Regions from separate parts of the Enterobacter asburiae genome, predicted to be linked through region 1. Evidence: predicted binding sites of a transcription regulator. Region 1 holds the regulator's gene; each other region holds the start of a gene.
What was found. The regulator PurR, encoded in region 1, represses purine synthesis genes. The targets are predictions, from matches to a motif close to CANGCAAACGTTTGCNTG.
Positions count from the first base shown of each region.

Region 1 (7,722 bases):
TGCTTGAGGGTATTGAAACCGGCGCGTCGATTGCTCACAACGGCTGCTGTCTGACCGTTACCGAAATTAACGGCAACCAGATTAGCTTTGATTTAATGAAAGAGACGCTGCGCATCACCAACCTGGGCGAGCTGGCGGTGGGAGATACCGTCAACGTTGAGCGGGCGGCAAAGTTCAGCGATGAGATTGGCGGGCACCTGATGTCCGGCCACATCTTGACCACCGCTGAAGTGGCAAAAATCGTGACCTCGGAAAATAACCGTCAAATCTGGTTTAAAATGCAGGATCCTTCATTAATGAAATACATCCTCTATAAAGGATTTATTGGCATTGATGGGATTAGCCTGACGGTGGGTGAAGTAACGCCAACGCGTTTTTGCGTGCATTTAATTCCTGAAACGCTGCAGCGCACCACGCTGGGCGCCAAAAAACTGGGGCACCGCGTGAATATTGAAATCGATCCGCAAACCCAGGCGGTGGTGGATACGGTTGAGCGCGTGCTGGCAGCAAAAGAAGCGGCAATAATAAAGACCGCTGCAGAAGAAGAATAAAAAATAACCCCGGGTATCCGGGGTTATTTTTTAGCGTGCGACACGTAGTCCGTGTTCAATCCCACGGCTGAATACCACCTGCCAGAGCTGAATATCCCGTGCGCGAAACGCCCCCGCGCAGGCATTCAGATAATAGCTAAACATCCGCCTGAATCGTTCAGAATAGTTGTCCGCAATCTCAGGCCAGGTCTCCTGAAAACGCGCGTGCCAGGCCATCAACGTGGTGTCGTAATCCGCGCCAAAGTTATGCCAGTCTTCCATCACGAAATGGGGTTCACTGGCGTTGGCAATCTGGCGGACGGACGGTAAACAGCCATTCGGAAAGATGTATTTGTTGATCCACGGGTCGACGTTATTGTCGGTCCGCTTAGAGCCGATGGTGTGCAGCAGGAAGATGCCGTCCGGTTTCAGATTCCGATCCACCACCTCAAAATAGGTAGCGTAGTTTTTCGGCCCGACGTGTTCGAACATGCCGACGGAAACGATCCGGTCAAACTGTTCGTTCAGGTCACGGTAGTCCTGCAGCCGGATATCCACATCGAGGCCCTGGCAGCGTTCCCGCGCCATTTTTTGCTGTTCCGCTGAAATCGTGACGCCGACGACGCTGACGCCATAGTGCTTCGCCATAAAATACGCCAGCCCGCCCCAGCCGCAGCCGATATCCAGCACGCGCATACCGGGCTGGAGCTGTAGCTTCTCGCTAATCAGACGCAGCTTGGCCTGCTGTGCCTCTTCAAGCGTCGACGCCTCTTTCCAGTAGGCGCAGGAGTATTGCATGAAAGGGTCCAGCATACGGCTGAACAGGTCGTTGCCAAGATCGTAGTGTTCTTTACCTACGATCCACGCGCGCTTTTTACTTTGCAGATTGAACAGTCGGGAAGAGGCGACGCGCAGGGTGTCTTTGAGATTGCGAGGGAGTTGATTTTCAAGACCGGCACGCAGCACGCTGGCGAAAAAGGTGTCCAGACGTTCGCACTCCCACCAGCCGTCCATATAGCTTTCTCCCAGGCCTAACGATCCCTCTCGCAGCACGCGTTTAAAAAAGTCGGGATGTTTAACCTGAGGATCGGATGGCGATGATCCATTGATAGTGATGCCTGCTCGACCTAACAGTTCACTGACGATCCGGGACCAGTTGTCGTCCGGAACGCTGACTTCTTCTATACACGATGAACTCATAGCTTCTCCATCACCCTACTGTGATCAGAACCTTAAAACAGCGTAGACGCTTTTTTTGGTTTGTGAGAAATCTCACGGTAAATACCGCGAGGCTAATATCCGACGTAGAACAGAGGAAGGGAGATAGCCCTTGCCGAAATGCCTTCCATGGTAAAACGGGAGCGCTCCGGCTCCCGTTAACACTTAATATTTATCGTATTTAATCGAACCAAATTTAGTATAGGCCTCAAAATTTGGTGATTCAATAGAAAATTCTTAGCAACCTAATCACTGAAAATTAACATGATTTCCGGCGCGATTATGCATGCGACGTTTCAACCTGAGTGCGGTTAGCCTGCTCACGCTGCGCGGAGGCCTGCATGCGATAGCCCAACACCGCCAGCGCAACGGTCACCAGCATCACGCTGGTGGTGGTCAGGAGCGGCGTGGCAATCAGCGCCGATACCACCAGGCTTGCCAGGAAACACAGCCCCAGCTGCAGGGTGTTCTGCAGCGCGGCGGCGCGGCCTGTCGCCTGCGGGAAGGGACGCAGCGCCTGGGCTACGACAATCGGGTAAATCGCCCCGTTCGCGACGGCCATCACGCAGAATGGGATCAAAATTTCGGCCAGACCGGCACCCGGAATAAAGCCAACGGCCCAGGTCCCGATGACGCTCAGCGCATACAGCACCAGCAGCCACGGCAGCATCTGCTGACCTTCCCACTTTTGAAGCGCCGCGCGGCAGCCGTACCCGCCCACCAGGAACGCGATAGTCTGCGGAACATAGCTCAGGCCGATGGCTGCCGGGCTGTAGCCCATATCGTGCAGAATGAACGGCGAACCGGTGAGCCACGCGAAGAAGCTTGCCGAGCAGGCGGCATAGATCAGGACATTACCGCGATACGCTTTGGTGCTGAGCAGGGAAGTGAAGGTAATCGGCTTCGCGTCAGCATGCGCTTCTTTTTTATGCGCGGGCTTGAGGGCGAACGCCGGCAGCATCAGTACCAGGGTAATGGCAAACAGCGTGGCGAAGATGGCCTGCCAGTCGAAATGCGCGAGGATCCAGCTGCCCAGCAGAGGGGCGAGGGCAGGTGAGAGACCCACAAGCGGCATAATGGTGGCGAAAATACGGTTAGTGCGATTAGCCGGGTAATAGTCGGTGACCAGCGCCTGCCAGGTCACGGCCGCGGCACAGACGCCCACGGCCTGAATAAAACGCAGCACCAGCAGCCAGGTGGCATCGCGTACCCATAACATCCCCAGGCAGCCCACGGCAAAAATGGCCAGGCCCAGCAGCAGCACCGGTTTACGACCAAAGCGATCCGAGAGCGGTCCCCAGAGCAGCTGAGCGAAGGCAAAGCCGGCGAGGAATAAACTCAGGCTGGCGCTGATGGCGGCAGCCGGGGTTTGCAAATCTTCCTGCATGGCGGCAAACGCCGGCAGGTACATATCGGTGGCCAAAAAGCCCAGCACGCTTAAGCCGCCGAGCCAGACTAAAAAACCGTTCCTGGGTTGCATTATTTTATTCTCCTGAGGAGGCAGGTATACATTGGCGCTGAGTGTAGGGAGTGCAAAGCCGCTTGTGAAACACTAATATTTGGCGGGTGCATTCAAAAATTTTGCAGGCAGAAAATGTGGTCAGATTATTCTCTTGAAGTAGTCGATGCTGTTGCGCGTAACGGCAGCTTTAGCGGTGCGGCACTGGAGCTGCACCGCGTTCCTTCGGCAATCAGCTACACGGTGCGTCAGCTGGAGGAGTGGCTAGCGGTTCCGCTGTTTGAACGGCGGCATCGTGATGTGGAATTAACGCCCGCAGGCGCGTGGTTTTTGAAGGAAGGGCGTTCTGTTATCAAAAAAATGCAGATCACCCGCGAACAGTGTCAGCAGATCGCTAACGGCTGGCGGGGACATCTTTCCATCGCCGTGGATAATATCGTTAAGCCGGAACGCACCCGGCAGATGATCGTCGATTTCTATCGTCATTTTTCTGACGTCGAGCTGCGGGTCTCGCAGGAGGTGTTCAACGGCGTCTGGGATGCGCTGGCGGACGGCAGGGCAGAGATGGCGATTGGGGCCACGCAGGCGATCCCGGTTGGGGGACGTTACGCCTTTCGCGATATGGGGATGCTGAGCTGGAAATGCGTGGTGGCAAGCGATCATCCGCTGGCGTCGATGGAAGGGCCGCTCAGCGATGACACGCTGCGCAACTGGCCGTCGCTGGTGCTGGAGGATACGTCCCGTTCGTTGCCCAAGCGTATCACCTGGCTTCTGGACAACCAGCGGCGGGTGGTAGCCCCTGACTGGGAATCGTCGGCGACGTGCCTCAGCGCCGGGCTGTGCGTCGCGATGGTGCCCGTTCATTTTGCGCGTCCGCGCATCGATACCGGAGAGTGGGTTGAGCTGACGCTGGAGAATCCGTTCCCGGATGCGGCCTGCTGCCTCACCTGGCAGCAAAATGACGTCTCGCCTGCGATGGCATGGCTGCTGGATTATCTGGGAGACAGCGAAACGCTGAACCGGGAATGGTTACGGGAGCCAGCATAGCTGGCCCCGTAAAGCGATTAACGACGGTAGTCGCGGAACGGACCATCCGCTACGGAACGGCGTTCGATAAGACGCGGGTGAACTTCAATGGACTGCGACTCTTCACGCTTGTTGACGATTCTGTCCATCAGCATGTTGAAAGCCGTTTCGCCCAGCGAGTCTTTTGGCTGGTGAATGGTGGTCAACGCCGGGGTAAAGAAGCGCGCGTTACGCACGTTGTCATACCCGATCACGGAAATATCCTGCGGTACGCGCAGGCCCAGCTCGTCGGCAGCGCAGAGCGCGCCCATGGCCATGATGTCGCCCCCGCAGAACACGGCGGTCGGACGGTGCGGCTGGGAGACGATCTGCTGCATCGCGCGGTAGCCCGATTCCGGCTCAAAGTCGCCCTGCACAATCCAGTTTTCCGGCACGTTGATCAGCGCTTCTTCCATCGCTTTCATAAAACCGGCCAGACGGCCCGCGCCGGTGTTGCGCTCCAGCGGACCGGGGATCACGCCAATCTCGCGGTGACCGCGTTCGATCAGATAGCGACCGGCCATATAGCCGCCTTCAAAGGCGTTATCGATAACGGAATCGGTGAAATCCGCGCGCGCTTCGCCCCAGTCCATCACCACCATCGGAATATGGCGATACTCTTCCAGCATCGACAGCACGGACTCCGGATACTCGGAACACATCACCAGCAGGCCATCAACGCGCTTTTGCGCCATCATCGACAGGTAGGCACGCTGTTTTTCAATGCTGTTCCACGCGTTGCCCAAAATCAGGGTATAGCCTTTCTGGAAGCAGTTCTTTTCAACCGCTTCAATGATCTCGGCAAAATAGGCCGCTTCACTGCTGGTCGCCAGCAATCCAATGGACTTGGTGTGATTAACCTTGAGGCTACGCGCAACCGCACTTGGCGAATAGTGCAGCTCTTTGATCGCTGCCCAGACGGCGTTGCGCGTCTCTTCCGCCACAAAGCGGGTTTTGTTAATTACATGTGATACGGTTGTAGTGGAAACGTTTGCGCGTTTTGCTACGTCTTTAATTGTTGCCATTAAATGTCACTCCAGACCATATCCTAAGCTCCTGAAAAACCTGAAGGTAAACGTTTGCCTTCTCTCACCCTTATCTCGCAATGTTGAATTGCGGCACGCCGGGAAAACGACACGGGACGTCAGGAGGGGGTCAATGGCCGGTACGCTAATAAATTTAGCGTGGAATTTTGTCCTATCTTGATGAAAAGGGGAAGAGGTAAAGTGGTTATCAGTATAAATCCAGGAAGATTTTTGACGTAATCTGTGCAAAAATGAGCAAGCTCACTTTTCGTGTGGGGATTAAAAGGAGAAAAATTGATGAGTTCCGATCTTAAGTTTTCGCTGTTCACCACCGTTGTTGTGCTGGCTCTGATTGTTGCGGCCGGTCTGACGGCTGCGCTGCACTGATTTACGCGGAGGGAGAGCCTTCTCCCTCCCGACTCCCCGGATTGTTACTTCTCTGGCAAAAATCTTTTGCCATTTTGTTAACTTCTCATTTTTTGTGATTGATGTCATGCTTTCCGCTTCTTTGTTCTGTGTCACCACATGACACGGCATCCGGAGTTGACGCATGAAAATCAATTTTCCCCTGCTGGCCCTGGCGATTGGCGCTTTTGGGATTGGCACCACTGAATTCTCCCCGATGGGGTTACTGCCTGTTATTGCCCGGGGCGTAGATGTCTCTATCCCTGCGGCAGGGATGTTAATCAGCGCCTACGCTATCGGCGTGATGGTCGGGGCGCCGTTGATGACGCTTTTGCTTTCTCATCGCGCGCGCCGCAATGCGCTGATATTCCTGATGGCGATTTTCACCCTGGGCAACGTGCTTTCGGCCATTGCGCCGGACTACACCACATTGATGCTGTCACGCATTCTGACCAGCCTTAACCACGGCGCGTTCTTTGGGCTGGGGTCGGTCGTTGCTGCCAGCGTGGTGCCAAAACACAAGCAGGCGAGCGCCGTGGCAACCATGTTCATGGGGCTAACAATTGCCAATATCGGCGGGGTGCCTGCGGCAACCTGGCTGGGGGAAGCGATCGGCTGGCGTATGTCCTTCCTGGCGACTGCCGGGCTTGGCGTGGTTGCAATGGTGGCGCTGTTCTTCTCCTTGCCGAAAGGCAGCGCGGGGGAACGTCCTGACGTGCGCAGAGAACTGTCGGTGCTAATGCGCCCGCAGGTGCTCTCCGCGCTGCTCACCACCGTGCTGGGGGCAGGGGCGATGTTTACCCTCTACACCTATATTTCACCGGTATTGCATGACATCACGCACGCAACGCCTCTCTTTGTCACCGCGATGCTGGTGCTGATTGGCGTGGGCTTCTCGATTGGCAACTATCTCGGCGGGAAATTTGCCGACCGTTCCGTGAGCGGGACGCTGAAGGGTTTCTTAACCCTGCTGATTGTCATCATGGTTGCCATTCCGTGGCTTGCGCGTAATGAGTTTGGGGCCGCGATTGCGATGGTCGTCTGGGGAGCCGCCACCTTTGCCGTGGTGCCGCCGCTGCAGATGCGCGTAATGCGTGTCGCGCATGAGGCACCGGGACTTTCATCTTCCGTGAATATCGGTGCGTTTAACCTGGGTAATGCCCTGGGCGCCGCGGCCGGTGGAGCCGTGATTTCAGGTGGTCTGGGATACAGCTTTGTGCCGGTGATGGGGGCGATTATTGCCGCGCTCGGCCTGCTGCTGGTGATGATGTCGGGTCGTAAACAGCCTGAAGCAGCCTGCGCTGCGGAATAAACCAAAAACGCAGAAGGGCGAACCCTTCTGCGTGTCTCTTACGCGGCGAAGTTCTTCGCGACAAAGTCCCAGTTAACCAGTGCCCAGAAGTGCTCCAGGTAGTTCGGACGCGCGTTGCGGTAGTCAATGTAGTATGCGTGTTCCCACACGTCCACGGTCATCAGCGGCTTCGCGCTGGTGGTCAGCGGGGTACCCGCGTTAGAGGTGGACACGATAGCCAGTTTGCCATCCGCCTCTTTAACCAGCCACGTCCAGCCAGAACCGAAGTTCTTGATGGCTGCATCGGTAAATTTCGCTTTGAAATCCGCGAAGCTGCCAAATGCGGCGTTGATTGCGGTAGCCAGTTCACCGGCAGGTTCACCGCCGGCATTCGGCGCCAGGCAGTGCCAGTAGAAGGTGTGGTTCCACACCTGAGCCGCGTTGTTAAATACGCCACCCTCTGAGCTGCGGACGATCTCTTCCAGCGTTTTGCCTTCAAAATCGGTGCCCTTGATCAGATTGTTCAGGTTGGTGACGTACGTCTGGTGATGCTTGCCGTAATGATATTCCAGGGTTTCCGCAGAAATGTGCGGTGCCAGGGCGTCTTTTGCATACGGTAGTGCAGGTAATTCGAACGACATTGCTTCTCTCCTTATTGTATTTTGTGTTGCCAATAACCACACAGACAACATGGACAGGATAGCAAATTGAAAGGGTATGCAAAAGAGG
Region 1 covers NZ_CP011863.1:1,020,411-1,028,132, forward strand. Annotated here, with positions in the region: gene ACJ69_RS05045 (riboflavin synthase) at 1-551, shown strand, start outside; gene cfa (cyclopropane fatty acyl phospholipid synthase) at 582-1,730, opposite strand; gene punC (purine nucleoside transporter PunC) at 2,029-3,228, opposite strand; gene punR (DNA-binding transcriptional activator PunR) at 3,343-4,254, shown strand; gene purR (HTH-type transcriptional repressor PurR) at 4,272-5,297, opposite strand; gene cydH (cytochrome bd-I oxidase subunit CydH) at 5,595-5,684, shown strand; gene ACJ69_RS05075 (MFS transporter) at 5,848-7,014, shown strand; gene sodB (superoxide dismutase [Fe]) at 7,053-7,634, opposite strand.

Region 2 (7,722 bases), 330 kb from region 1:
GGGCGTAATGGTGGTCGGCGGACGGTGGTTGAGATAGCTCGCGATCACCGGCTCAGGTAAGCCCATGGTTTTCGCCAGCAGGGCAATGCTCTCCTGACGCTGGGTCTGGGTCAGCGCGTCGGCCTGGGTAAAGGTATCCAGTACGCCCTGAATAAATGCGCCGTTCTTTTCCGCATAAGGACGGGCGGCCAGGTAAAACGAGCCGGTCTGCTTCAGCGTGGTACCGTCTTTCAGCACGCGAACGCCGCCCTGCAGCAATGCGGCGGAGTAGTACGGATCCCAGATGGCCCAGGCATCAACGTTCTTCTGCTGGAACGCGGCGCGGGCGTCGGCAGGCGTCAGGTAAACAGGCTGAATGTCAGTGAACTTGAGCCCGGCTTCTTGCAGGGCACGCAGCAGCAGGTTGTGCGAGCTGGAACCTTTCTGGAAAGCCACTTTATGCCCTTTGAGGTCGGCGACGCTTTTAATGTCGCTGTTTTCAGGCACCAGAATCACTTCGGCCTTCGGTTTGGGCGGCTCAACGCCAACATAGACGAGGTCCGCTCCCGCCGCCTGGGCGAATATCGGCGGAATATCACCCGTGCTGCCCAGATCGATACTGCCGACGTTCAGGGCCTCCAGCATCTGCGGGCCAGCCGGGAACTCCACCCACGAGAATTTGGTGTCCGGGAAGCGTTTTTCCAGAAGCTGATGGCTTTTCGCCAGCACCATGCTGACGCTGCCTTTCTGATAGCCAATGCGTAAACTTTCCGGAGCCGTTTCTGCGGCATGGGCCAGCGAGGTAAGCGCCATCAGACCTGCCAGGCCGATGCGGGTTAACGTTTTAAACATGTGCGACTCCTTGAGGCTGACCAAACGCGGGCGCCTGGATATCCCGGCGGTGCAGGGCATGCCAGAAGGTTTCCAGGGCAGTATCGAGGCGGGTTTGCAGGTTCGGCGTAAAATGAGGTTTATGTTGATAATCGATAACCTGGGAGTCATCTGCGAAAACGCCGTGGAGGATCTCCTGCGCTTTCAGCGCGTTCAGCACCGGCTTCAGGGCATAATCCACGGCCAGTAAATGGGCTACCGTACCGCCCGTTGCCATCGGCAGCACAACTTTGCCGTCCAGGGCGCGCTCCGGAAGCAGATCGAGCAGAGTTTTCAGCGCCCCGGAAAAAGAGGCTTTATAAATAGGTGTTGCCACAATTAAGCCGTCAGCGCCGTTAAGCTGCTCGATCAGCGTTTTAAGCGCAGGGCTGTCGAAACGGGCATAGAGCAGATCTTCAGGTTCGAAGTTATGCAGGTTCCAGTGGCACACTTCCACATCCAGGGCATTGAGTTTTTCGCGGGCATATTCCAGCAGGGCGCTGGAGCGCGAAGGGAATCGTGGACTTCCGGCCAGGGTAATGACGCGCATACTTCCTCCTTATAACCAATTGTTTGCTTTTATCTAACATTCATAACAATTTTCAGGAGTGTGACACCGCGCGGTTATTCCACTAAATGATTTATCTGCAATTAAAATGCGAAAAAGTGCATAAGAAATAGATTGGTAGGTAAACGATTGCGTTTTGCGCCGATTTTTTGCCGCAGGTCAATTCCCTTTCGCGCGTGGATCGCCCATAATCCCCTCCCGGTTTGCACACCGGGAATCCAGGAGAGTTCATGTACTACCCCTTCGTTCGTAAAGCCCTTTTCCAGCTCGACCCTGAGCGCGCTCATGAATTTACATTCCAGCAATTACGTCGTATTACCGGAACGCCGCTGGCCGCTCTGGTGCGTCAGAATGTGCCGGAAAAACCTGTGCAGTGCATGGGTCTGACCTTTAAAAATCCGCTGGGTCTGGCGGCCGGTCTGGACAAAAATGGCGAGTGCATTGATGCCCTGGGCGCGATGGGCTTTGGCTCCATTGAAATCGGCACCGTCACGCCGCGTCCGCAGCCGGGAAATGACAAGCCGCGCCTGTTCCGCCTGGTTGAAGCCGAAGGGCTGATCAACCGCATGGGCTTTAATAACCTCGGTGTTGATCACCTGGTTGAGAACGTAAAAAAAGCCCATTTTGACGGGATATTAGGCATCAATATCGGCAAAAATAAAGACACGCCGGTTGAGCAGGGTAAAGATGACTATCTGATTTGTATGGAAAAAGTCTACGCCTATGCCGGTTATATCGCGGTGAATATTTCTTCACCCAATACCCCGGGTCTGCGTTCCTTACAATATGGCGAAGCGCTGGACGATCTTCTGAGTGCCATTAAAAATAAACAAAATGAACTCCAGACGATCCACCATAAATATGTTCCGGTCGCGGTTAAGATCGCCCCGGATCTTTCTCCTGAAGAATTGATCCAGGTTGCCGACAGTTTGGTTCGCCATAATATTGATGGTGTTATTGCGACCAATACCACCCTCGATCGTTCCCTCGTGCAGGGAATGAAAAACTGTGACGAAGCGGGTGGGTTAAGTGGACGTCCGGTGCAATTAAAAAGCACCGAAATTATTCGCGCCCTGTCTGCGGAATTAAAAGGACGTCTGCCAATTATTGGCGTCGGCGGCATTGACTCAGTGATTGCTGCGCGCGAGAAGATGGCGGCGGGTGCATCACTGGTGCAAATCTATTCCGGCTTTATTTTTAAAGGACCGCCGCTGATTAAAGAAATCGTTACTCATATCTAATCTTTTCTCTTAATCAGACAACCAGGGCTTTATTTCCAGCCCTGGTTGTTTTATATTCCGTCACTGTTGCTTATTTAGTCATTATAGTCTTTTATTAATGGTGTTATAAACGAGGCGGCAAACAGGACATTTTTAGTACAGGACGTTTGGGGACGGGAGAGACACATGCGAATTAAACCTGACGATAACTGGCGCTGGTATTTTTGCGACGAGCATGACCGAATGATGCTCGATTTAGCCAATGGCATGTTGTTTCGTTCTCGTTTTGCCCGCCGAATGTTAACCCCGGATGCATTTTCCCCGTCGGGCTTTTGCGTTGACGATGCGGCCCTTTATTTCTCCTTTGAAGAAAAATGCCGCGATCTGGTGCTCTCTAAAGAGCAGCGTGCCGAGCTGGTATTAAATGCGCTGGTGGCTATCCGCTTCCTGAAACCACAAATGCCAAAAAGCTGGCATTTTCTTGCGCATGGTATGAGCTGGACCCCGGCAACGGGTGACGCGGCCAGCGTCAATCTGAGCGATACCGCAGAAGAGGTGAGCCTGCTGGTGGTTGAGCCAGGCGAAAATGCTGCGCTCTGCCTGCTGGCACAGCCCGGCGTAACCATTGCCGGGCGGACGATGCAGCTTGGCGATGCCATTAAAGTGATGAACGACAGGCTGAAGCCGCAGCTGCGCGTAGATTCCTTCAGCCTTGAACAGGCGGTTTAAGCTTCCAGCTGTACGGACGTTTTCGGTATGCAGCTACAGCACAGAATGGTGCCGTCATTTCCAATTGCCGATTTTTTCAGCGCACTGACCTCTCCATCCACCAGCTTGATGCGGCAGCATCCGCAAATGCCTGCGCGACAGGAATAGGGTACGCGAATACCTGCCTGCTCCAGTTGCTCCAGTAATACCTGCTGGTTGTTGCCACGGATGACGTTGCCCTGCCAGTGAATATCTACCGCAGAGGCGACATTCGTCACAACGTCGACCATTTCTTCTTCCTGACCTGAGCCGTACGCTTTTGCAGGCCCTCGGGCAAGAATTTCTACCTCATCACCGACGCGGATTGCGCCGCTGGAGCGCGGGATCAGGTTCTGGCCGAAATCCACATCGCCGTTGTCCTGCGCGGTGCGGAACGACTGCAGCGTCTTAAGCGGTTCGCCGGAAGGGTGCTTCTGGCCTTTCTCAGGGCTCACCGTGGTGAAAATGCAGCGGCTGCAGGGTTTTACGACATCAAAGATGACGCTACCGATGCGGATCACTTTCCAGGTGTCTTCTTCCCAGGCGTCGGCGCCCGTGACCACCAGGTTCGGACGGAACTGTTCCATCTGAACGCTGGCCTTGCAGCGGCCTTGTAAATCACGCAGCGAGGCTTCGTTAGTCAGCAGGAACGGGAAACCATCGGCGAAGGAGAGAGGAACGGCTTCATGGCGCTTCACGCGACGCGTCAGTTCAGGACCTACCCAGCGCAGCTGCACGTCGCGAGAGAAGAAACCGCTCAGCCAGCGGCTAATCTCATCCGGGGCGATGCGCGCGGTAAAATGATTGCCCCACACTTCCGTTGGCGCATCGACAGGCGCAAAATCAGCAAAGCGAATGACCGCACTGGAACCGTCCGGCGCGGTAAGGTGCAAACCGTCATGAAGCGGGGAAGGGGTAAAGCGAACCATCTGCGGGAACTGGCGTGCGGTAATGAACGTGCCGTCAGGCTCGGTGACCATAAAAATACGATCGAAGGCGAATCCGCTCATGTCGGCCAGCGCGTGAGAGACGCCGATGCCGCGCATGGATTTCACCGGATGGATAAAAAGCCTGGATAACGTCGCCACTGCACACTCCCACAAATGAAAATAAGCCTTCAACTTTATGACATACACGCCATATTAGCTATAATGCGCGACAATTTTCTAAGAGTAAAAGTGACGATATGAATTCTCTGTTTGCCAGTACGGCCCGTGGGCTGGAAGAGCTGTTAAAAACTGAACTGGAAAGCCTGGGTGCACAAGAGTGCCAGGTGGTTCAGGGTGGTGTCCATTTTGAGGGCGACACGCGGCTTATTTACCAGAGCCTGATGTGGAGCCGTCTGGCGTCGCGCATCATGCTGCCGATGAAGGAGTGCAAGGTCTATAGCGACCTGGACCTCTATACCGGCGTACAGATGATCGACTGGACAGAGATCTTTACGCCCAATGCCACCTTTGCGGTGCATTTCAACGGCGTGAACGACGAGATCCGCAACAGCCAGTACGGTGCCCTTCGTGTAAAAGACGCCATTGTGGACTGCTTCACGCGTAAAAATAAGGAACGTCCGAACGTCGATCGCGAAAATCCGGATCTGCGTATTAACGTCTGGTTGAACGGCGACACGGCGAGTATTTCTCTCGATCTGAGCGGCGCAGGCCTGCACCTGCGCGGCTACCGCGATCGTACCGGTATGGCGCCAATTAAAGAAACGCTGGCTGCCGCCATCGTCATGCGCTCCGGCTGGCAGCCGGGCACGCCGCTGCTCGATCCGATGTGTGGTTCCGGTACGTTGCTGATTGAAGCGGCCATGCTGGCAACCGACCGCGCGCCGGGCCTGCATCGCGGCCACTGGGGCTTTAAAGGCTGGGCGCAGCACGACGAAGCGATCTGGAAAGAGGTCAAAGACGACGCGCAGACCCGCGCGCGCAAAGGTCTGGCGGAGTACACCTCCCACTTCTACGGTTCGGACAGCGACCCGCGCGTCATTGAACGCGCGCGCAGCAACGCCCGTCGCGCCGGTATCGGCGAGCTGGTCACCTTCGAGGTGAAAGACGTGGCGAACCTGACTAACCCGCTGCCAAAAGGCCCGTACGGAACCGTGATCAGCAACCCGCCATACGGCGAGCGTCTGGACAGCGAACCGGCGCTGATTGCCCTGCACAGCCTGCTGGGCCGCAATATGAAGGACTACTTCGGCGGCTGGAACCTGTCTCTGTTTAGCGCCTCGCCGGAGCTGCTGAGCTGCCTGCAGCTGCGTGCCGATCGCCAGTTTAAAGCGAAAAACGGCCCGCTGGACTGCGTGCAGAAAAACTACCATCTGGCGGAGAAAGCGGCGGACAGTAAGCCATCCGGCGTGGCGGAAGATTACGCCAACCGCCTGCGCAAGAACCTGAAAAAATATGAGAAGTGGGCGAAGCAGGAAGGGATTGAATGTTACCGCCTTTACGACGCCGACCTGCCGGAGTACAACGTGGCCGTTGACCGCTACGCGGACTGGGTGGTGATTCAGGAATATGCGCCACCGAAAACCATCGATGCGCAAAAAGCGCGTCAGCGCATGCTGGACGTCATTGCGGCGACCATCGCCGTGCTCGGCATCACGCCGAACAAGCTGGTGCTGAAAACCCGCGAGCGCCAAAAAGGGAAAAACCAGTACCAGAAGATGAATGAGAAGGGCGATTTTATCGAAGTGGGCGAGTACAACGCCCGCCTGTGGGTAAACCTGACCGACTATCTGGATACCGGCCTGTTCCTTGACCACCGTATCGCCCGTCGCATGCTGGGACAGATGAGCAAGGGCAAAGATTTCCTCAACCTGTTCTCCTATACCGGCAGCGCGAGCGTGCATGCGGGTCTGGGCGGCGCGCGGAGCACCACCACGGTGGATATGTCCCGCACCTATCTGGAGTGGGCGGAGCGCAACCTGCGTCTTAACGGGCTGACCGGACGTCAGCACCGCCTGATGCAGGCCGACGTGCTGGGCTGGCTGCGTGAAACCGACGAGCAGTTCGACCTGATCTTTATCGATCCGCCGACCTTCTCCAACTCCAAGCGTATGGAAGACAGCTTTGACGTACAGCGCGATCATCTGCGCCTGATGACCGACCTGAAGCGCCTGCTGCGCAAGGGCGGCACCATTATGTTCTCGAACAACAAACGCGGCTTCCGTATGGATCATGACGGCTTAGCAGCCCTGGGACTGAAAGCACAAGAAATCAGCCAAAAAACGCTGTCTCAGGACTTTGCCCGTAACCGTCAAATTCATAACTGCTGGTTGATTACCGCGGTCTGAAAGGAAAAATAAATGTCATTAATTAGCATGCACGGCGCGTGGCTCTCTTTTAGCGATGCGCCACTTCTCGATGATACTGAACTGCATATTGAAGACAACGAACGCGTCTGTCTTGTAGGCCGTAACGGCGCGGGTAAATCCACGCTGATGAAAATCCTCAACCGTGAACAGGGCCTGGATGACGGCCGTATTGTTTACGAACAGGATCTGATTGTTTCCCGTCTGCAGCAGGACCCTCCTCGTAACGTGGCGGGTACCGTTTATGATTTCGTTGCAGAAGGGATTTCTGAGCAGGCTGAATACCTGAAGGGCTATCATGAGATTTCGCATCTGGTGATGACCGACCCAAGTGAAAAAAATCTCAATGAGATGGCACGCCTGCAGGAGCTTCTGGATCATCACGGTCTGTGGCAGCTTGAAAGCCGTATCACCGAAGTGCTGGAGCAGTTAGGTCTGGATGCGGATATGGAGCTGTCGGCGCTCTCCGGCGGCTGGCTGCGTAAAGCGGCGCTTGGCCGCGCGCTGGTCAGCGGCCCGAAGGTGCTGTTGCTGGATGAACCGACCAACCACCTGGATATCGAAGCGATTGACTGGCTGGAAGGGTTCCTGAAGACCTTTAACGGTACCATTATTTTCATCTCACACGACCGTTCGTTTATCCGCAACATGGCGACGCGTATTGTCGATCTCGATCGCGGCAAGCTGGTCACCTATCCTGGCGATTACGATACCTATCTGCTGGAAAAAGAAGAAAACCTGCGCGTGGAAGAGCTGCAAAATGCGGAGTTTGACCGCAAGCTGGCACAGGAAGAGGTCTGGATCCGTCAGGGTATTAAAGCCCGCCGTACCCGTAACGAAGGCCGCGTGCGTGCACTGAAGGCGATGCGTAACGAGCGCAGCGCTCGCCGTGAAGTGATGGGAAGTGCAAAGATGCAGGTCGAAGAGGCATCCCGCTCCGGTAAGATTGTCTTTGAAATGGAAAATGTCGATTACCAGGTCGATGGAAAAATTCTGGTGAAAGACTTCTCCGCTCAGGTGCAGCG
Region 2 covers NZ_CP011863.1:693,033-700,754, forward strand. Annotated here, with positions in the region: gene ACJ69_RS03355 (sulfonate ABC transporter substrate-binding protein) at 1-831, opposite strand, end outside; gene ssuE (NADPH-dependent FMN reductase) at 824-1,399, opposite strand; gene pyrD (quinone-dependent dihydroorotate dehydrogenase) at 1,648-2,658, shown strand; gene zapC (cell division protein ZapC) at 2,824-3,366, shown strand; gene ACJ69_RS03375 (YcbX family protein) at 3,363-4,472, opposite strand; gene rlmKL (bifunctional 23S rRNA (guanine(2069)-N(7))-methyltransferase RlmK/23S rRNA (guanine(2445)-N(2))-methyltransferase RlmL) at 4,571-6,679, shown strand; gene ACJ69_RS03385 (ABC transporter ATP-binding protein) at 6,692-7,722, shown strand, end outside.
Region 2: the regulator PurR is predicted to act here: its motif matches at 1,536-1,553, upstream of pyrD (quinone-dependent dihydroorotate dehydrogenase).

Region 3 (7,722 bases), 1.6 Mb from region 1:
CTGACCCAGAAGCAGGCAACGAAGACTAGCGTCAGCAGAGCAAGAATGCGCACGGCCTTGATCAGCAAGGAGGGATCGCTGACGCGCGGGGCAATCAGCAGGCTGCCGAGGAAACGCGCCACCAGCACGGCCCCCAGCAGGACACCGATGGTCTCGGGAGTCAGGCCGATACCCTTGAGCCAGACGCTCCAGAAAGGCAGAAAAATACCGTAGCTAAAGAAATAGGTGAAATAACTTAGCGCCAGCCAGCGCGTGGAATGCAAGACCATGAATCCCTCCCGAAATCGAGGCCATAGTCTGGCGTTAAATCAAAGCCTGCGCAAGCAACTATTAACAAGTGAATAACACGCACATTTCACAGGGCCATAGCGGCCCTGCGAAACGTCTAGCGTACAAAGACCTGATTAATGCGTTTGGAAACCAGGAAGTAGGGGATCCAGATCGATGCGCCAACTATGGAGGAAAGCGCATTGCGAATATCAGCCGTATCCAGCCTTGCGTCGAAGAGCCAGGCAGGTATGCCCACAAAATAGAGCATAAAAACAACGCCCATTAAATAGTAGGGAATGATGATCTTACGGATACCCGACTTTCTTTTAAAGAAATACCAGCCTGCGGCCGCGGTCAGTGCCACATCAATTATCATTACAGCGATACCCACGGCCCCAAACAGGTTAATTCCCCCTGGCTGGGAAAAGTGGAACACCGCCGCAAAGTAATTCCATGCCCCAATGGGCGTCATGATGAGGTTAATCACCAGGCCCGCCGCCGGGAGATAAAGCAGCCCGTTAATTTTCTTTTCGTCTGCACGCTCACACTGATTGCACAGCCCGGATTCTTTATTTGCCTCTTCTTGCTGACATGATATGCACTGCATAAATTTCCCTTGCCAAAGAAAAAAGACAATTTTACACGAAGTCTGAATTTAACATCACGCGAACGCCTGATTTATGAAGAAAAGCTGAATGGAAGACTCTGGATTTGTGTATTAATTTTAGATTGGGTCCCCTGAAAAATGAGCCAGCTATGAACACTCTACGTTATTTCGATTTCGGTCAGTCACGTCATCTGCTGCTGCTGATTGGCCGCATCGCGCTTGTCGTGCTGTTTATTATCTTTGGTTATCCAAAACTGACGGGGTTTAGCGGCACCGTACAATATATGACCTCGCTGGGTACGCCGATGCCCATGCTGGCGGCCATTATTGCGGTGGTGATGGAAGTGCCTGCCGCTATCCTGATCGTCCTGGGCTTTTTCACCCGTCCTCTCGCGGTACTGTTTGTATTCTATACGCTGGGCACGGCGATTATCGGTCACCATTACTGGGATATGACCGGTGATGCGGTCGTGCCGAATATGATTAACTTCTATAAGAACGTCAGTATTGCTGGCGCCTTTATTTTGCTGGCCATTGTTGGTCCGGGAGCCATTTCCCTCGACCGGCGTTAAGCCATAAAAAAAGGCCGCAAGCGCGGCCTTTTTTATTTCTGCCAGGCAGAGGAATTATGCGTATACCGGGAAGCGTGCGCAGATATCCAGAACTTTACCTTTGACGCGTTCGATTACCGCTTCGTCATTGATGTTGTCCAGAACGTCACACATCCAGCCAGCCAGCTCTTTCACTTCCGCTTCTTTGAAGCCGCGGCGAGTCACTGCCGGAGAACCGATACGGATACCGGAGGTCACGAACGGGCTCTTCGGATCGTTTGGCACGCTGTTTTTGTTCACGGTGATGTTGGCGCGGCCCAGGGCTGCGTCAGCTTCTTTACCGGTCAGGTTCTTATCAACCAGATCCAGCAGGAACAGGTGGTTTTCAGTACCGCCGGATACCACTTTGTAGCCACGGTTCAGGAACACTTCGACCATCGCTTTGGCATTCTTAGCAACCTGCTGCTGATAAACCTTGAACTCAGGCTCCATCGCTTCTTTCAGCGCAACCGCTTTTGCCGCGATAACGTGCATCAGCGGGCCGCCCTGCGCGCTTGGGAATACAGCGGAGTTCAGTTTTTTGTACAGCTCTTCGTCACCGCCTTTCGCCAGGATCAGGCCACCGCGTGGACCCGCCAGGGTTTTGTGGGTGGTGGTGGTCACAACGTGAGCGTGTGGAACCGGGTTCGGGTAAACGCCAGCGGCAATCAGGCCCGCAACGTGCGCCATGTCGACAAACAGGTAAGCACCGATGCTGTCCGCGATTTCACGCATTTTTGCCCAGTCAACGATACCGGAGTAAGCAGAGAAGCCACCGATGATCATCTTCGGTTTGTGCTCTTTAGCCTGCTTCGCCATGTCTTCGTAGTCAATTTTACCGGACTCATCAATACCGTAAGGGATGATGTTGTACAGTTTGCCGGAGAAGTTAACCGGGGAGCCGTGAGTCAGGTGGCCGCCCTGCGCCAGGTTCATACCCAGAACGGTATCGCCCGGCTGCAGCAGCGCGGTGTAGACCGCGAAGTTAGCCTGAGAGCCAGAGTGCGGCTGCACGTTCGCGTAGTCAGCGCCAAAGAGTTCTTTCGCACGGTCGATAGCCAGCTGCTCAACGATATCAACGTACTCGCAACCGCCGTAGTAGCGTTTGCCCGGGTAACCTTCAGCATATTTGTTAGTCAGCTGAGAACCCTGCGCCTGCATGACGCGCGGGCTGGTGTAGTTTTCGGAGGCGATCAGTTCGATGTGCTCTTCCTGACGTACTTTTTCCTGCTCCATAGCCTGCCACAGTTCGGCATCATAATCGGCAATGTTCATTTCACGCTTTAACATCCGCATCTCCTGACTCAGCTAACAAGTAAATTTTGGCCTGAAAAGGCAGTCCTGTTGGACGACGGGCAACAGTATAACTGATTAGTTCTGTGATAACAGGTCTTGACAAACGATTTTACGCAAACGTTTTCCTGCGCGCCACGCAAGGGTTTGAGGAATAAAGCTCTCGTCATTTCCAGCGGATTTCTTTTCAGGTTTGTGATGCATATTTTTCATCTTGCAAAGAACCATTTACAACGCAGGGGTATTTTTTATAAGATGCATTTAAAATACATCATTAAAGTCACATCAGAAGGATGCGCTCATGCTCGACGCCCAAACCATCGCTACCGTTAAAGCCACCATTCCCCTGCTGGTGGAAACCGGCCCTAAACTCACCGCCCATTTCTACGATCGCATGTTCACGCATAACCCGGAGCTCAAAGAAATTTTCAACATGAGCAACCAGCGTAACGGCGATCAGCGCGAAGCGCTGTTCAACGCCATCGCGGCCTATGCCAGCAATATTGAAAACCTGGCTGCGCTGCTGCCCGCGGTGGAAAAAATCGCTCAGAAGCACACCAGCTTCCAGATCCAGCCCGAGCAGTACAACATTGTGGGTGGCCACCTGCTGGCAACGCTGGACGAGATGTTCAGCCCGGGCCAGGAGGTGCTGGACGCGTGGGGTAAAGCCTACGGCGTGCTGGCAAACGTGTTTATCAACCGCGAAGCGCAGATCTACAGCGAAAACGCCAGCAAGAACGGCGGCTGGGAAGGCACGCGCGCCTTCCGCATCATCGAGAAAACGCCGCGCAGCGCGCTGATTACCAGCTTTGAATTTGAGCCGGTGGACGGACAGCCGGTTGCCGATTACCAGCCAGGCCAGTATCTGGGCGTGTGGCTGAAGCCTGAAGGCTTCCCGCATCAGGAGATCCGCCAGTATTCTCTTACCCGCAAGCCAAATGGCAAAGGCTACCGCATTGCCGTGAAGCGTGAGGACGGCGGTCAGGTCTCCAACTGGCTACACAACGAAGCTAACGTGGGCGACGTGGTCCATCTGGCCGCGCCGGCGGGCGATTTCTTCATGGCGGTTGAAGCGAATACCCCGGTTACGCTGATCTCTGCGGGCGTCGGCCAAACGCCAATGCTGGCGATGCTCGATACGCTGGCGAAAGCCAACCACGGTGCGCAGGTCAACTGGTTCCACGCTGCGGAAAACGGTGACGTGCACGCCTTTGCGGATGAAGTGAAAACGCTCGGGGCGTTCCTGCCGCGCTTTACCGCGCACACCTGGTATCGCCTGCCGACGGATGCAGACCGCGCGGCCGCGCGGTTTGACAGCGAAGGTCTGATGAATTTAAGCCAGATGGAAGGAGCGTTTAGCGCGCCGGACATGCAGTTCTACGTCTGCGGGCCGGTGGCATTTATGCAGTATGCCGCGCAGCAGCTGGTGGAGCTCGGTGTGAACAAAGACAACATTCACTACGAATGTTTCGGGCCGCATAAGGTGCTGTAATGAAAAAGCCCCTCGTTCGAGGGGCTTTTTTTCGCCGGGTGGCGGCTGCGCCTTACCCGGCATACAAAACCGTTGGCATTGTTAAATCGCAGCGTCGTCTTCTTCGCCGGTACGGATACGGATCACGCGCGCCACGTCAAAGACGAAGATTTTACCGTCGCCGATTTTGCCCGTCTGCGCCGTGCGGATAATGGTATCCACGCAGGTATCGACGATATCGTCGCTGACCACGATTTCAATTTTTACTTTCGGCAGAAAGTCGACCATGTACTCTGCGCCACGGTAAAGCTCGGTGTGGCCCTTCTGACGACCAAAACCTTTCACTTCCGTCACGGTCATCCCGGTGATGCCGACTTCCGCCAGCGCTTCACGCACGTCATCCAGTTTGAAAGGTTTAATAATCGCATCAATTTTTTTCATGGTGGGTCCTTAAACTCTTGCCTGTAAGCTGCCTCGTAATCGATTGCTCACAGTACCATACGGCATTACTCTTTAAAATCGTTTGCTTCCAGCTCGTGGCGCGACAGCAGCTTGTAGAACTCGGTGCGGTTGCGTCCGGCCATGCGCGCCGCGTGGGTCACGTTGCCTTTGGTGATCTGCAATAGCTTGCGCAGATAGTTGAGCTCAAACTGATTCCGCGCTTCCGCAAACGTCGGCAGAGCCGTGTTTTCCCCTTCCAGCGCCTGCTCCACCAGCGCATCGCTGATCACCGGTGAGGAGGTCAGCGCCACGCACTGCTCAATCACGTTCACCAGCTGGCGCACGTTACCCGGCCAGCCTGCGGCCATCAGCCGCTTCATCGCATCAGTGGAAAACGCGCGCACGAATGGTTTATGGCGATCGGCCGCCTGGCGCAAAAGATGGTTCGCCAGCAGCGGAATGTCTTCCGCACGCTCCGCCAGCGCGGGGATCTTCAGATTCACCACGTTCAGACGGTAGTAGAGATCTTCGCGAAACTCGTTGCGCGCCATCACTTTTGGCAAGTCGCGGTGGGTGGCGGAAATAATGCGCACGTTAATATCGATATCGCGGTTGCTGCCCAGCGGGCGAACTTTTCGCTCCTGCAACACGCGGAGAAGTTTAACCTGCAGCGGTGCGGGCATGTCGCCAATCTCGTCCAGGAACAGCGTGCCGCCTTCCGCGGCCTGGAACAGCCCCTCCCGACTGCTAACCGCGCCGGTGAATGCGCCGCGGGCGTGACCAAACAGTTCAGATTCGAGCAGCTGTTCCGGTAGCGCGCCGCAGTTAATGGCGATAAAGGCGTTTTTACTGCGCGGGCTGGCGTTATGGATCGCCTGGGCCAGGATCTCTTTTCCGGTTCCGCTCTGGCCGTTGATGAGCACGCTGACGTCGGACTGCGCCACCATCCGGGCCTGTTCAAGCAGACGCAGCATAATCGGGCTGCGGGTGACGATGGACTCCCGCCACGCTTCATCCCCCGCCGGGGCAGCATGTTCCAGCGCGCTGTCGATAGCCTTATAAAGCGCGTCTTTGTCCACCGGCTTGGTCAGGAAGCTGAAGACCCCCTGCTGCGTCGCGGCAACCGCATCCGGAATCGACCCGTGCGCCGTCAGGATAATCACGGGCATACCCGGCTGCTGCTTCTGGATCTCCGCAAACAGCTGCAGACCGTCCATTTCGTCCATCCGCAGGTCGCTTATCACCAGATCGATTTTCTCGCGGGTGAGGATCTTGAGCCCCTCCAGCCCGCTTTCAGCGGTGACGACGCTGTAGCCTTCGCTCACCAGACGCATGCCCAGCAGCTTTAACAGCCCGGGATCGTCATCCACCAGTAACAGATGGGCAGGTTTACGGCTCGTCATGCTTCACATCCTCTTGTTTCGGCGTATCGCTGTCCGGTGCCGCGGATGAACTCCCCGGCTGATATTTACGCGACGAGAGCTGCCTTTCGATATCGGTCAGGTTTTCCAGCTTGCGCGTCGTGGTATCCAGCTGCGTACGTAAATGTTGCTGCTGTTGACGCAGCGTATCAAGCTCGCTGTCGGTTGACTGCTGCAGCTTGCTGTAGCGGGAGCGCTCTTCAGACAGCTGAAGCTGTAATGTCTGCCCGTCGCGCCAGAGCTGGTATACCGGGCGTACCTGTACCGGAAGATTGACCACGTACGTGTCCAGTCGGGTCACATTGACGCGGCGTTCAACGGGAGTGATTTTCGCATCTGCAAGTAAAATCCCGCGCTTGAAAGCGTCCTGCCAGGTGTCGTCATCCAGCATCGCCGCCTTCGAGCGGGCGTCTACCGGCGCAAGACGCTGGGCGCAATCTATTCCACGCAGCCAGAACAGCGGGTTGCTTTCAACGTCATGTCCTGACAGGTTCCAGATGTCTTCACAGCGGGTTGAGAGGAAATCTGCCAGCTGGTTATCGGGCCATTTATCTTCCTGTTTATCGCTAATGGCACTTTGTGGCGCATGGGAAACACACCCTGCCAGAAATAAACAGGGCAGGCTCAGGCTAAGCGTTTTGCTGGAAAACACCGCGCGTACGGCGCGGAAAAAGACATGTGACATACTCACCAGACATAGATTCATTTTATTGATTTTTCCGGCTCAGGGGCAGTTCGATACGGAAGCAAACATCTGAACGTTCGTCCGCGGCAATGTTTAGCTCACCCTGCATGCGTCGTATGCAGTCCCGGGCGATGCTCAAGCCCAGACCGCTTCCTTTAACCGCGCCTTTCCGCTGATGACTCCCCTGGAAAAAGGGTTCGAAGATCATGGTTTTTTCGTCATCGGGGATCGGGGTGCCGGTGTTTGCGACGTCAATAAACACCCGTGAACCATTCGTATTACTTCGGATATAAATGTTACCGGATTCAGTACCATAGTGCACCGCATTGGAGTAAAGATTATCCAGTACGCTCATCAGCAGCATAGGCTCAGCCAGGCACGCAGGCGCATTCAGCTCGACGCCGGTATGCATCATTTTAGCTCTTGCTGGCAAGCTATGGGCGGAGATCACCATATCCACCAGCGGCTCAATCTCAACGTTTTCCAGTACGACCGCCCCGTCTGCCAGCTTGCGGTTATAGTCCAGCAGTTGCTCAATCAGCTTTTGCAGATTGCGGCTGCTGTTATCCAGGATCTCGACAATTTCTTTCTGTTCTGGCGTAAGGGGGCCAGCCACTTCGTCCGCCAGCAGCTCCGTTCCTTCACGCATGCTGGCCAGCGGCGTTTTAAGCTCATGAGAGATATGGCGCAGAAACTGATGGCGCTGAGATTCGAGCCACGCCAGGCGCTCGGACAGCCAGATAATGCGCTGACCTACTGATCGCAGCTCGCGGGGACCTTTAAAGGCGACCGTATCCCCGAGCGATTTCCCCTCCCCCAGGCGGTTGATCATACGCTGAATGCCCTTCACCGGGCCGATGATCATGCGGGTAAAGAGCAGAACCAGCCCGAGACTCACCAGAAACAGCACCAGCGCCTGCCAGCCGAAGAACTGGCCGCGCTCG
Region 3 covers NZ_CP011863.1:2,639,834-2,647,555, forward strand. Annotated here, with positions in the region: gene ACJ69_RS12835 (3-phenylpropionate MFS transporter) at 1-269, opposite strand, end outside; gene ACJ69_RS12840 (DUF2569 domain-containing protein) at 386-877, opposite strand; gene ACJ69_RS12845 (DoxX family protein) at 1,027-1,449, shown strand; gene glyA (serine hydroxymethyltransferase) at 1,504-2,757, opposite strand; gene hmpA (NO-inducible flavohemoprotein) at 3,062-4,252, shown strand; gene glnB (nitrogen regulatory protein P-II) at 4,334-4,672, opposite strand; gene glrR (two-component system response regulator GlrR) at 4,738-6,075, opposite strand; gene qseG (two-component system QseEF-associated lipoprotein QseG) at 6,062-6,799, opposite strand; gene qseE (two component system sensor histidine kinase QseE/GlrK) at 6,801-7,722, opposite strand, start outside.
Region 3: the regulator PurR is predicted to act here: its motif matches at 2,874-2,891, upstream of glyA (serine hydroxymethyltransferase).

Region 4 (7,722 bases), 1.5 Mb from region 1:
TCGCGGAAATGCGCGAGTCTGCCAGCATCGCTGACACCCGCTTTGGCTGCGCCCCGTTTGCCCGGATCACCCTGCTGCCCGATGCGCTCTGGCAGGATAGCCTGACCGAAGGATTACTGGCGGCGCTGCGTCCGCTGCTGGCCTCGCCCGTCAGCCCCGAGCTGATACTGGACGTGACTGATATCGACGATGTGGTCCTGGCGCAGGTGCTGCGTTTTCTCTTTAATCAGGCGCACAGGCTGAGCGATTTGCAGTTGAAGAAAACCTGTGACAGCGTCCGTCTTGAACGCATCACCGCGCTCTGTTTACCCGAACAGCAGGACCGACTAGCGGCTATTTTCCGCCAGCAGCAGGCCATCGCCCAAGGCATGGTCGCTGCGCGACGTCTGGCGGATATCCCGTCCGACCGCTGCACGCCGCAGTTTGTGGTGGAAGAGGCGCAAAGGCTCTGTGCCGCCTTTCCTGCCCTGCGGTGTGAAGCACTGGATGAAAAGCAGATCGTTGAGCACGGTCTGGGGCTGCTGCACGCCGTCGGCAAAGGGGCGACCTGTCCGCCGCGCCTGCTGGCGATCCATTATGACGGCGTCAACGACGGCCCGGTGCGCTGCTATGTGGGTAAAGGCATTACCTTTGATACCGGCGGCCTGTGGCTGAAGGAAGGCGCGGGCATGTACACCATGAAGTACGACATGTGCGGCGCGGCTAACGTGCTGGGCCTGATGCTGACCGTCGCAGAGCTGGGGCTTCCCGTTCGCATCATGGGCGTGCTGGCGCTGGCGGAAAATGCCATCGGTCCGGACGCCATGCAGCCCGGCACGGTAGCAACGGCCTGCAACGGGACCACCGTTGAAATCAACAACACCGATGCCGAAGGCCGACTGGTGCTGGCGGACGCCATCGCCTGGGCCAGCCAGCGCCATCCGCAGGCGCGCTATATTATTGATATGGCGACCTTAACCGGCGCGGTCGTGAAGGCGCTGGGGTATGAGCTGAGCGGGCTGATGACGCAGGATGAACCGCTGCGCGCGGCGCTAACGATAGCGGGTAAGCAGAGCGGCGATGAAGTGTGGTCCCTGCCGCTGGACGCTCGGCTGAAAAAGCAGACCGACAGCGCGATTGCCGATCTGTGCAATACGCCGACCAACAATGCGGCGATCAGCGCCTCGGCGGCGTGGCTGCTGCATCACTTCTGCCCGCCGACCATTCCGTGGGCCCATCTGGACATTAGCGGTACGGCGCTGTGGCGAGAAAACGGACGGAGCGTGGCGTCGGGAAGACCGATTCCACTTTTGGTTGAGCACTTGCTGGGGGATGTCTAGTTTTCGTAGGCCGGGTAAGGCGCAGCCGCCACCCGGCACAACTACAGCTTGAGAATATCTTTCACAAACGGAATGGTCAGCTTGCGCTGGGCGGTAATGGAGGCGCGATCGAGCTGATCGAGCGTGTCAAACAGCGTGCGCATTTCCCTGTCCAGGCGCTTGAGCAGGAAGCGCCCCACGTCCTCCGGCAGCTCAAACCCACGCTGCTTTGCGCGCAGCTGTAACGCCTGAAGCTTATCTTCATCCGACAGCGGCTGGAGCTTATAGATTTGTCCCCAGTCCAGACGAGACGCCAGGTCCGGCAGCCCCAGATTGAGCTGGCGAGGCGGACGATCGCCGGTGATCAGCAGCCGGGTTTTACCCGATTCCAGAATGCGATTGTAGAGGTTAAAGATCGCCATTTCCCACGGCTCATCACCCGCCACGCATTCGATATTATCGATGCAGACCAGCGAGAGATGTTCCATTCCCTCCAGCACCTCAGGCACGAACCAGGTGCGTTTATCCAGCGGCACGTAGCCTACCGCATCACCGCGCGCCGAAAGCTCCGCACAGGCGGCATGCAGCAGGTGGCTGCGCCCCGCGCCTTCGCGTGACCAGATATAGATGTATCCGCTGTGATCCTGGCGCAGCACGTTTTGCAGTGCAGCCAGTAAAGAGGGGTTATCACCCGGCCAGAAACTCGCGAAAGTTTCGTCGTCAGGGAGATAGAGTGGCAGAGAAAGCTGTGCCGGTCCGTTCAGAAATACCTCAACCAGAGATCCTACGTAAAATCGGAATGGAGTTTAACACGGAACCTGCAAGGAGAGAACCGGGCGATCCCTCGCCCGACTTTTCGATCAATGTGGCGCTTTTTCGCTGTCGTCCGCGTCGAGAATTTCTTCTTCCGGGCGGATGACTGAGATCAGTTTGAAAATCAGGCTCAGGCCCACGCCGACGATGGTCGCCAGCGCCATGCCCTTCAGCTCGGCCGCACCAATGTGCACCTTCGCGCCGCTCACGCCGATAATCAGGATCACCGAGGTCAGGATCAGGTTCTGCGCCTTGCTGTAATCCACTTTGGATTCAATCAGCACGCGAATACCGGAAGCGCCGATCACGCCGTACAGCAGCAGAGAAACGCCGCCCATTACCGGCACCGGAATGATCTGAATCGCTGCCGCCAGCTTGCCGACGCAGGAGAGCAGAATGGCGATGATCGCCGCGCCGCCGATAACCCAGGTACTGTAGACGCGGGTAATCGCCATCACGCCGATGTTCTCGCCGTAGGTGGTGTTTGGCGTGGAGCCAAAGAAACCGGAGATGATGGTGGAGAAACCGTTCGCAAACATGGAGCGGTGCAGGCCCGGGTCGCGGATTAAATCGCGCTTAACGATGTTCGCCGTCACCACCAGGTGGCCGACGTGCTCCGCAATCACCACCAGCGCCGCAGGCAGAATGGTGAAAATAGCAAACCATTCAAAGCGTGGCGTATAGAAGGTCGGCAGGGCGAACCAGTGCGCCTGAGCAATCGGGGTGGTGTCCACCACGCCCATCGCGAAGGAGAGCGCATAGCCCGCCAGCACGCCGATCAGGATCGGGATAATCGCCATGAAGCCGCGGAACAGCACGGAGCCAAACACCGTTACGCCCAGCGTTACCAGCGAGATGATAATGGTTTTGGAATCCGGTGACTGGCCGTCAGCAGGCAGCAGACCGGCCATATTCGCCGCGACGCCCGCCAGCTCCAGACCGATGACCGCAACGATTGCCCCCATCGCCGCAGGCGGGAACATCACGTCCAGCCAGCCGGTACCGGCTTTTTTCACAATGAAGGACACCACGCAGAACAGGACGCCACACATGATAAAGCCGCCCAGCGCGACTTCATAACCCAGCGGCAGCAGCAGTAACACCGGCGAAATAAAGGCGAAGCTCGAACCGAGATACGCCGGGATTTTGCCTTTACAGATAAAGAGGTACAGCAGCGTACCGATGCCGTTGAACAGCAGCACGGTGGCCGGGTTAATGTGGAACAGGATTGGCACCAGCACGGTTGCGCCAAACATGGCGAACAGGTGCTGCAAACTAAGCGGGATAGTCTGTAAAAGCGGCGGTCTTTCACTCACCCCGATAGCACGGCGCGTCATAGTGTTTTCCTCTGTGTAGTATTGTTGGTGTTTTATTCAAAAAAAAGCCGACTATCAAAGTCGGCTTATTTATCGTTATTCGATTATTTCGTACCAAAGATCTTATCGCCGGCATCGCCGAGCCCCGGGATGATGTACCCGTGCTCGTTCAGGCCCTGGTCGATAGAGGCGGTATACAGCTCAACGTCCGGGTGCGCTTTTTCCAGCGCCGCGATCCCTTCCGGAGCGGCAACCAGTACCAGCACCTTAATGCTGTTACAGCCCGCGTTTTTCAGCAGGTCGATGGTAGCGATCATAGAGCCACCGGTCGCGAGCATTGGGTCAACCACCAGCGCCATGCGCTCGTCGATGTTAGACACCAGCTTCTGGAAATAAGGAACCGGCTCAAGGGTTTCTTCGTTACGGTAGATACCCACCACGCTGATACGCGCGCTTGGCACGTGCTCCAGCACGCCTTCCATCATGCCGAGACCAGCACGCAGAATTGGCACCACGGTAATTTTCTTACCTTTGATCTGCTCCACCTGCACCGGGCCGTTCCAGCCTTCGATGGTGACTTTTTCTGTTTCCAGATCAGAGGTCGCTTCGTAGGTCAGCAGGCTGCCGACTTCAGATGCCAGTTCGCGAAAACGCTTCGTGCTGATGTCATGCTCACGCATCAGGCCCAACTTGTGTTTAACGAGTGGGTGTTTCACTTCCACAATCTTCATTCTCTTTCTCCTCTGAGGTGGCGTCCGCAAAAAAATCGCGGGATTATACCGCTTTTTTCGGATTAGGCCATACCCATGTTGCTTGACGTATATCAAGCAAAGTGATTTAGAGACAAAAAAACCGGAGCGAGACTCCGGCTTGGGGGCGGGGTTCTGCCCGGTGGCGCTGCGCTTAGGCGGGCCTACGTGTAGTGTAGGTCGGATAAGCGTTAGCGCCACCCGACAATTACAGGTTATCGCCGTTGCTCGCAATCACCTGCTTATACCAGCCGAACGATTTCTTCTTACTGCGGTTCAGCGTGCCGTTCCCTTCATTGTCTTTATCCACAAAGATAAAGCCGTAGCGTTTTTTCATTTCGCCCGTTCCGGCAGACACCAGGTCGATACAGCCCCACGGGGTGTAGCCCATCAGGTCGACGCCATCTTCCACCACCGCTTTTTTCATCTCGCGAATGTGGGCGGCCAGGTAGTCAATTCGGTACTGGTCGTTCACCGTGCCGTCGCTCTCCTGCACGTCGATCGCGCCAAAGCCGTTCTCAACGATAAACAGCGGCAGCTGGTAGTGATCCCAGAACCAGTTGAGGGAGTAGCGAAGCCCCACCGGGTCAATCTGCCAGCCCCAGTCGGATTTTTGCACGTACGGGTTAGAGACCAGGCTCTTGCTCTCGTCGTAATCCAGCTGCGGGTTATCCGGCGTCGCCTTGGTAGCGAAGGACATATAGTAGCTGAACCCGATGTAGTCCACGCAGCCCTGCGCCAGCGCCGCTTTATCTTCTTCGGTAATATCCAGCGCGAAGCCGCGACGTTCGAAGTAGTTGAGCAGATGCTGCGGGTACCTGCCGCGCACGTGCACGTCGGTGAACCAGTAGCGGCGGTGCATCGCGTTCATCGCCATCATCATATCGTCCGGCGCGCAGGTCAGCGGATAGATAGGACACATGGCAATCATGCAGCCGATCTGCAGCGACGGGTTAATCTCCCGCCCCGCCTTCACCGCCAGGGCGCTGGCCACCAGCTCATAGTGCGCCGCCTGGAACATCACCGGCTCGCGGTCTTCACCCGGCGCGTACTTCAGCCCCGAGTTGGTGAACGGGGCAAAGTCTTCGTGGAAGTTGGCCTGGTTGTTGATCTCGTTGAAGGTCATCCAGTACTTCACCTTATGCTGGTAGCGCTGGAAAACCACTTTTGCGAAACGAACGAAGAAGTCGATCAGCTTACGGTTGCGCCAGCCGCCGTATTCCGTGACCAGATGGAAAGGCATTTCGAAGTGAGACAGTGTGATAACCGGTTCGATGCCGTGCTTCAGACATTCGTCGAACAGATCGTCATAGAATTTCAGGCCAGCCTCGTTAGGCTCAAGCTCGTCGCCTTTCGGGAAGATCCGCGTCCAGGCAATAGAGGTGCGGAAGCATTTGAAGCCCATCTCGGCAAAGAGTTTGATGTCTTCTTTATAGCGGTGGTAGAAATCAATGGCTTCATGGTTAGGGTAATTTTTCCCCTCCAGCACGCCGTTGGTGATTTCACGCGGCACGCCGTGCGCGCCAGCGGTCATCACATCGGCCACGCTCACGCCCTTGCCGCCCTCTTTCCAGCCGCCTTCCAGCTGGTGCGCCGCAACGGCCCCGCCCCACAGAAAATCTGCTTTAAATCCTGACATTCGCTTTCCCTCATTCTGCGTTATTTTCTGCAAAAACAATTACAGAAACCGGTTTCAGTTCGATGATGTGCAAAGGGCATAGCTGTTGCAAGCAGTTCTCAGAAACCGGTTTCATTTTCGTGAACAGAGTCAAGTTTGGCTGCATTCACGAGGCATACAGAAAAAAAGATCCCCACGTCCAGAATAGGCTCGCAAACGTTTGCCTGGACTGTTAGAATTGCGCCGATTTTTCTTACTAGCTATGCAATCGCGTGGGGATTTAAGCCGTGACCAACAAAACTTCTCTCAGCTACAAAGATGCCGGTGTTGATATTGACGCAGGTAATGCGCTGGTTGACCGAATCAAAGGTGTGGTGAAAAAAACCCGCCGCCCGGAAGTGATGGGTGGTCTGGGTGGATTCGGCGCATTGTGCGCGCTGCCGCAAAAATATCGTGAACCTGTTCTGGTCTCGGGTACCGACGGTGTAGGCACTAAACTGCGCCTGGCGATGGATTTAAAACGTCACGACACGATCGGTATCGATCTCGTCGCGATGTGCGTGAATGACCTGGTGGTACAGGGCGCAGAGCCGCTGTTCTTCCTCGATTACTACGCGACCGGCAAACTGGACGTGGATACCGCAGCCAGCGTGATTAACGGTATCGCCGAAGGCTGCCTGCAGTCCGGCTGTGCGCTGGTCGGTGGTGAAACCGCGGAAATGCCGGGCATGTATCACGGCGAAGATTATGACGTCGCGGGCTTCTGCGTCGGCGTAGTAGAAAAATCAGAAATTATCGACGGCAGCAAAGTGGCCGATGGCGATGTGCTGATCGCGCTGGCTTCCAGCGGCCCGCACTCCAACGGCTACTCCCTGGTGCGTAAAATCCTCGAAGTGAGCGGCTGTGACCCGCTGACGACCGAACTCGACGGTAAACCGCTGGCTGACCATCTGCTGGCGCCGACCCGCATCTACGTGAAAAACGTGCTTGAGCTTATCGAGAACGTCGATGTTCACGCTATCGCTCACCTGACCGGCGGCGGCTTCTGGGAAAACATTCCGCGCGTCCTGCCGGACAACACCCAGGCGGTGATCGACGAATCGTCATGGCAGTGGCCAGCCGTGTTTAACTGGCTGCAGACCGCGGGCAACGTAAGCTCTCACGAAATGTACCGCACCTTTAACTGCGGCGTGGGCATGGTTATCGCCCTGCCGGCAAGCGAAGCGGATAAAGCGGTTAAGCTGCTGACTGAAAAAGGTGAAAACGCGTGGAAAATCGGTACGATTAAAGCTTCCGATTCCGAACAGCGTGTGGTCATTGAATGAAAAACATCGTGGTGCTCATTTCCGGCAACGGAAGCAATTTGCAGGCCATCATAGACGCCTGCAAACAGAAGAAAATCAATGGCACCATTCGGGCAGTTTTCAGCAACAAGGCCGACGCGTTCGGCCTTGAGCGCGCGCGGGAAGCGAACATTCCCGCACACGCGCTGGAAGCCAGCCAGTTCGCCGGGCGTGAAGCCTTCGACCGCGAGCTGGTGCATGAGATTGATGCCTACGCGCCGGACGTGGTCGTGCTGGCGGGTTATATGCGTATTCTGAGCCCGTCCTTCGTCGAACACTTTGCTGGTCGTCTGCTGAATATCCACCCTTCCCTGCTGCCAAAATATCCCGGCCTGCACACTCATCGTCAGGTTCTGGAAAACGGCGATGAGGAGCACGGCACCTCCGTGCATTTCGTTACCGACGAGCTGGACGGCGGCCCGGTGATCCTGCAGGCGAAAGTTCCGGTCTTTGACGGCGACAGCGAAGAAGACGTGACCGAACGCGTGCAGACCCAGGAACACGCCATTTACCCGCTGGTGGTCAGCTGGTTTGTCGACGGGCGTCTCGAGATGCGCGACGGCGCAGCCTGGCTGGACGGCGTGA
Region 4 covers NZ_CP011863.1:2,557,973-2,565,694, forward strand. Annotated here, with positions in the region: gene ACJ69_RS12490 (leucyl aminopeptidase family protein) at 1-1,319, shown strand, start outside; gene ACJ69_RS12495 (DnaA inactivator Hda) at 1,361-2,062, opposite strand; gene uraA (uracil permease) at 2,159-3,448, opposite strand; gene upp (uracil phosphoribosyltransferase) at 3,532-4,158, opposite strand; gene ACJ69_RS12510 (6-phospho-beta-glucosidase) at 4,385-5,815, opposite strand; gene purM (phosphoribosylformylglycinamidine cyclo-ligase) at 6,082-7,119, shown strand; gene purN (phosphoribosylglycinamide formyltransferase) at 7,116-7,722, shown strand, end outside.
Region 4: the regulator PurR is predicted to act here: its motif matches at 6,004-6,021, upstream of purM (phosphoribosylformylglycinamidine cyclo-ligase).